3 regions of the Lysinibacillus sp. NPDC059133 genome follow, and region 1 is predicted to be linked to each of the others. Evidence: predicted binding sites of a transcription regulator. Region 1 holds the regulator's gene; each other region holds the start of a gene.
What was found. Region 1 encodes CtsR, which represses protease genes until heat stress. Its sites were predicted from a motif close to ATGGTCAATAAAGGTCAAACA; they were not measured.
Positions count from the first base shown of each region.

Region 2: a site for CtsR is predicted at 1,082-1,102, ahead of ACFXN8_RS08455 (ATP-dependent Clp protease ATP-binding subunit). Genes of this name have one in related genera too.
Region 3: a site for CtsR is predicted at 1,222-1,242, ahead of clpP (ATP-dependent Clp endopeptidase proteolytic subunit ClpP). Genes of this name have one in related genera too.

Region 1 is NZ_JBHZDH010000048.1:11,979-14,253, reverse strand. Features, by position in the region: gene mcsB (protein-arginine kinase McsB) at 1-671, opposite strand, end outside; gene ACFXN8_RS20195 (UvrB/UvrC motif-containing protein) at 668-1,216, opposite strand; gene ACFXN8_RS20190 (CtsR family transcriptional regulator) at 1,231-1,701, opposite strand; gene ACFXN8_RS20185 (magnetosome magnetite crystal formation protein family) at 1,903-2,208, opposite strand.
Region 2 is NZ_JBHZDH010000011.1:60,312-62,586, reverse strand. Features, by position in the region: gene ACFXN8_RS08460 (Crp/Fnr family transcriptional regulator) at 210-896, opposite strand; gene ACFXN8_RS08455 (ATP-dependent Clp protease ATP-binding subunit) at 1,166-2,275, shown strand, end outside.
Region 3 is NZ_JBHZDH010000009.1:121,204-123,478, reverse strand. Features, by position in the region: gene ACFXN8_RS07560 (spore coat protein) at 1-215, shown strand, start outside; partial or broken gene ACFXN8_RS07555 (peptide ABC transporter ATP-binding protein) at 276-434, opposite strand; tRNA gene ACFXN8_RS07550 (tRNA-Arg) at 741-815, opposite strand; gene clpP (ATP-dependent Clp endopeptidase proteolytic subunit ClpP) at 1,328-1,909, shown strand; gene ACFXN8_RS07540 (hypothetical protein) at 1,942-2,275, shown strand, end outside.

The DNA.
Region 1 (2,275 bases):
GACACTTGGTAAACGTTACCTATATTTTCGCTACCTTCTCCATATATTCCTCTTACCGTCATTCCTAATCGTGTCATTGCATTAATGATTTGATTCATCTGAGCCGTGAGTGTAAGGGCTGGCAGGTGCATCATGACAGATGCTCGCAAACCAGTACCAATATTTGTTGGGCAACTTGTTAAATAACCAAATGTATCTCGGAATGCATAAGGCAAAGCTTTCTCTAAGGTACGATCAATTTTATTGGCCTGCTCGTATGCCTGTTGAAGTTGAAAACTCGCTGTCATACATTGAATGCGTAAATGGTCTTCTTCGTTCACCATAATGCTAATTGATTCGTCATCAGATAAGAGCATGGAGCCAACTTGCTCTTTTTTTGCAAGCTGAGGACTAATTAAATGTTTTTCTACAAGTATTTGACGTTGTAAAGGCGTTAAATCCTTAATAGCAAAATATGAATAATTTTCTTGAAGTTCTGTACTGTCCTTTATTGCATGTGTAACTGCCTGTTCTACATGTAATGCTTCATCCTCTGTAAAAGCTAATGGAAAACGATAACCATCTAAATTTCGAGCAAGGCGAATGCGTGTACTAATGACAATATCTGAATAATCGTCCTCCACACTCATCCATATTGGTGTAGCACGCTCTAAAAACGATTCAATCATCACGACACATCACCACCTTCAAATTGTACCTGCTTCTCAAGTTCCTTCGCTTCATCGCGAAGCTTAGCTGCCTCTTCAAATTGTTCTTTATCTACAGCAAGCTTCATACGTTTACGAATATCCTCAATTTGCTTTTTGATGACATAAACATTGCTTCGAGCACCGGGCATTTTCCCTATATGTTGAGGCCCAGCCTGTATGCGGTTAAAGAGTTTCGGTAAGTGCTCGCTAAAGGTGTCATAGCAGCTAGGGCATCCAAATTTGCCTTCTTTTAAAAACTGTTTATACGTAAATCCACATTGTGGACATGTTTGCGGTTGTGGTGGTGCCTGCTGTTTTTCACCCACTTTTTGTTGCTGCCATGAAGGTGAGCCAAACCAATTAGATAATAGCTGTTGAATAGATATTGGCTCTTGCTTAAATTCAGCATGAAATGGATGGAACTGCGAGGCGCAGACGTCACAATAATGGTGCTCCACCTTTTGACCACTTTGAACTTGTGTTACGGTAACTGTCGCATTACGCTGCTGACAATGTTCGCATATCATTTCCATCACCTCTTTTATTTTTGCTGTTCATATTTAATCGTTGTTAGCATCGCTCGTAAAATTTTTGCTCGAATATGATCCCGTAACGGGAGTTGCAAATCAATAGTTGAACGATCAACTGCTGCTAATATTATTTTCGCTTCTCGCCTTGAAATTACCTGCTCATCAATTAGTCGATAAACTAAATCTTCTGCCATTGTTTGCGATGCCCCACCTTCTATTTGCCTGAGGACATCATCGATTAGATCAATTTGTGAATTCGCGCGGACACGTAAAATTCGAATGTATCCACCACCACCACGTTTGCTTTCAACAAGGTAACCTCGTTCGGCAGTAAATCTTGTATTAATTACATAATTTATTTGTGAGGGCACGCACTGAAATTTATCTGCGATTTCACTACGTTTTATTTCAACATGCCCTTCTCCACCTAATTCAAGTACTTGCTTTAAGTAGCCTTCTATGATGTCTGATATATTACGCATTTTAGGAATACACCTCGCTTACTACACTGACTTTGACTATCTTTGACTTTCTTTGAGTATATTATACAAAACGCTTGAAAATAATTGCAATTATTTCGCACACAGAAAAAATCCACCGAATGTTTTAACTATAAGATACCCTTATCGGCAAAAGAAAAAACGCAAGCATATGCAACTAGCATATACTTGCGTCTATAAAAATTATACCCAGCGACCAACAATTGGATAACGCCAAGGCTCATCAGATAAAGCCTTCACAATACCGATAATTGGTACGATAACATACATAATGCCGAAAGCAATCACGAACGGTATACCAATGAGCAGGAAGCTTAAAATACCCGAAATTGTAAGTAATGCTCCAATGACAATTTGGAATAATAAAGCTTGCACAGAAACACTCTTTACCTCTTCATCCGAGCCAATTAAGAAAAATATAATAGGTACTAACCATGGCGCAAAAAATGCACTTGCGTGTATGATTACCTTAGACCATTTTGTTTCCATTTATATCAACCCTTCCATATAATTTTTTAGTTTATGTACTACTTTTTACGGAACTACCCCTCAAATA
Region 2 (2,275 bases), on a different contig from region 1:
CTGCAGCGCAGCGAAGCGGCTCATCGGACGCCCCCAGGAAGCTTTGCTCTGTGCGAAAGCGTAGTGCTAACGTAGCGGCAGCAACAAAGCGCCCAGCCGGAACGGAAATCAACCCCTTGCTTTGCAGAAGAGTCTTACTTTATTTATTTACATAATAGAACACAAAATCCCCGCTTATAACTCATAAGCGGGGATTTTGCATGTTGCTATTAATCAATACGACATATTTGTAACGGACAATTCTCACAGGCGATTTCATCCTTTAAAAATTGTAGATCGTGAATGGTTATATAACCTTTTTCGAAAGATATAATATTGTGCTTCTTTAAGTCATTCAGCATGCGATTAATCATCTCTCGACTCGTCGCACATAAATTAGCGATCTCTGTATTTGTTAACGGGAAGTCAATATATATAGTGTCATTTTCTAAAGGCTTCCCATAAGTATTCGAAAGGCGGATAAGCGTTGAAAATAAAGCGCCCTTTTTCCCATTTAAAATCAAATCACGCAAACGACTTTGATGCTTTAAATTTTCTGTTTGCAACCACTTCATATATTCCACCATTAAAATAGGTTGTTCCACTAGTAAAAGTTCCAATGATTCACGGCTTAGAACATATAAGCTGGAGGGCTCTAATACTTTAGCGGTCATCGAATTATACGTAAGGTTACAAAATAATGAGCCTTCTCCAATGATACTATCTGGACCACAAATACGAATGGTTAATTCCTTCCCATTCTCCGTTTCCTGACTAATCGAGATAGTTCCTGTTTTTATATAATAAATTTCTTTCGCACGTTCGCCCTCTAAAAAGATTTTACTATCCTTATTTACTTTAATAAAAACACCGTGCTTTTGAAAAAGATCGTGAAATTTCTTTTGTATATTATCCATAATAGTCATATCTTCAACACATCTCTTTCTTTTTTCATAAAAATTGTTTAATTATTACAAAATAAGGTGAGTAATTTACTAAATATAAGAAATATACTTTTATTATAACGTAATTTTCCAGTTATAAGTGAAGAAATTTTAGGGCTAATTCTTTGCTATGGTTTGTCGAGTGTTGTAAAATAAAGTTAGTCAAAAAAGGTCAAACATTTTTTATGAAATAGAATGGCAAACGGGATTCCGCTTAACATTATTGAAAAGGAGTGCTAAATATGCAATTTCAACAAACAAATGACAAAAAACCATTAGAGCAATTTGGACGTAATTTAATTGAAGAAGTAAAAAATGGTAAAATGGACCCGGTTATCGGCCGTGATGAAGAAATTCGTAATGTCATTCGCATTTTAACACGCAAAACGAAAAATAACCCTGTCTTAATAGGTGAGCCGGGGGTTGGTAAAACTGCTATTGTAGAAGGATTAGCCCAACGTATAGTAAAGGGCGATGTTCCTGAAGGGTTAAAGGATTGCATACTGTATGAGTTGGATATGAGTGCCTTAATAGCAGGTGCTAGTTATCGTGGTCAATTTGAAGAGCGCTTAAAAGGTGTATTAAAAGAAGTAAAAGAATCAGAGGGGCGCATTATTTTATTTATCGATGAAATCCATACAATTGTTGGCGCAGGTAAAATGGATGGTGCAATGGACACGGGAAATATGCTAAAGCCAATGCTTGCACGAGGTGAGTTACATTGTATCGGGGCTACAACATTAGATGAATACCGTATGTATATTGAAAAAGATCCTGCTTTAGAGCGCCGTTTCCAGCAGGTGCTTGTACGAGAGCCATCTATTGAAGATACAGTTTCCATTTTACGAGGCTTGAAAGAGCGTTTTGAGTTACATCATGCAGTACGTATTCATGACCGTGCAATCGTAGCGGCAGCGGAGCTTTCTAATCGCTATATTACAGAGCGTTTCCTGCCAGATAAGGCCATCGATTTAATCGATGAAGCATGTGCGATGATTCGAACAGAAATTGATTCCATGCCACAGGAATTGGATGCAGTAACGCGCCGTATTATGCAGCTCGAAATTGAGGAGCAAGCGTTGCGTAAGGAAAAAGACGAGGCAAGTAAAAAGCGTCTAGAGCAACTCAGCGAGGAATTAACAAAGCTTAAAGAATCCTCTGAGGGCATGCGTAAACAATGGGAAACCGAAAAAGAAGCGTTACATGGCATTCAGAAAAAACGTGAAAAACTTGATAAATACCGCCGTGACTTAGATGAAGCAGAAAGTAAATATGATTTAAATAAAGCAGCCGAACTACGTCATGGGAAAATTCCTACACTTGAAAAGGACATTCAAGAGATGGAAAAACAA
Region 3 (2,275 bases), on a different contig from region 1:
GTGTAGCAAAAGGTATGACTGCAGCAGCAACAGAAACTACAAACCCAGTTGTCAGACGTGTTATTGCAGATAGTATTCCCAACTGTATTGAAATGGCATACGAATTATCTATTTACCAAAATATGCATGGCTACTATCAAGTACCTCAGTTTTCTCAACAAGATATGCATACAATGCTTAATGCATACGGCACTACAACAAACCCCCTTCATTAATTATAAAAAAACAAAAGCAGTCCCCTTTGTGGTGCATTATCACAGAGGGGCTGCTTTTGTTTAATGAGCTATAAAGCTTTTCGGGTTTTGCGGATTACCAAAGATATCTCTCGGCGGTCCTTCTTCGACCATATACCACCATCCACGAAAGACAACACGATCTACAACTTCACAGGCAAAGCCCATTTCATGTGTTACCACGATCATGGTTATACCTTCGTCTTCAAAAAACAGACTAAATAAATGAAAATATCACCAAACATTCATGTTTGATGCAAAAAAAAAAGAATCCCCTCAGATAGGATTCTTTCTTTCGACTAGTATAACTAGTCTTCACGTACAGTATGTTCACTAAAAAATAATTTGGAGTTGTTGCTTTTTTGAAGGTTTGAAAGGAACAAATGCGGGAATAATGCCTATTAGGCAACATTCCCATTATTTACCCTCTCTTTTCCCCACTAAGCAGGCTGCTAAACTACTTATTAGGAGAATTTGGGTTATAAAAGTATATCAAAATCAGTAAAATGGCGCCCTCGGAGGGAATCGAACCCCCAGTGCAAGAACCGGAATCTTACGTGTTATCCATTACACCACGAGGGCAATTGAACACAAAAAAAAGTACCCACTAGGCTTTACGAAAAGCAAGATGTAGATAATCCTCATTGGAAGCATACCTGACAAAATAGTGTACTGTACTTTAACTTATGACCTTATCAATTATACAAACGTATTGCTCATAATTCAACTATAGAATGTAAAACATTTAAACTTTTTTTATTTTCATTCAGTTAGTGTCAAAATACCTATTAATTGAAAATACAGCCTACAGCGTATGTCACGCATTAGAAAGGAATTTTTGTGCGGGCACAATTCAAAATCTTGACGCATTGTTTACCTGCGCGAAAGCGAAGCGACAGCAACAAATGTTTTCTGTGCGAAAGCGAAGCGACAGTAACAATTAAGCCAAGGCGAATTTTTTTAATTTATTTCACTTTAACAGGGTTAATATTTGACCTTCCCTGACTATAATGTGTATGATAAGTATACAGCTGAAATACAATGGAAGTTTTCAGCAAAAGTATTCGAATTTAGTTTTTTAAGGAGGATTTAACATGAATTTAATTCCTACAGTTATTGAACAAACAAGTCGTGGCGAACGTGCGTATGACATCTATTCACGACTACTAAAAGACCGTATTATCCTTTTAGGAAGTGCAATTGACGACAACGTTGCTAACTCAATTGTTGCTCAACTTCTATTCCTACAAGCAGAAGATCCAGATAAAGATATCTTTCTTTATATTAACTCACCAGGCGGATCAATCACTGCTGGTATGGCAATTTATGACACAATGCAAATTATCAAGCCACAAGTACAAACAATTTGTATTGGTATGGCAGCATCTATGGGCGCTTTCCTACTTGCTGCTGGTGAACCTGGTAAACGTTTCGCATTACCGAATGCTGAAGTAATGATTCACCAACCTCTTGGCGGTGCACAAGGTCAGGCAACTGAAATCGAAATCGCTGCAAAACGTATTTTATTCTTACGTGAAAAATTAAACGGTATTTTATCGGAGCGCACAGGTCAACCACTTGAAGTCATTGCAAGAGATACAGACCGCGATAACTTCATGACTGCAGAGCGTGCAAAAGAATACGGCTTAATCGACCAAATCATGGAACGTAAATAATAAATTAAAGGCATCCCAGATTTATTTCTGAGATGTCTTTTTTTGTTTGCTTTGATGGGCCTATCCACCATTTCAACTCTTCTATCCACAACTTTGACCTTTCTTTCCGTCGCTTCGACTTTTCTTTCCGTCGCTTCGACTTTTCTTTCCGTCACCTCGGCTTGTCTTTCCGTCGCTTCGGCTCTTCTTTCCGTCGCTTTGACTTTTCTTTCCGTCACGGCACTTTCTTTCCGTCGCTTCGGCTTTTCTTTCCGTCGCGGCACTTTCTTTCCGTCGCTTTGCCCTTTCTTTCCGTCGCTTCGGCTCTTCTTTCCGTCGCGGCACTTTCTTTCCGTCGCTTTGCCCTTTCTTTCCGTCGTTGCGGCT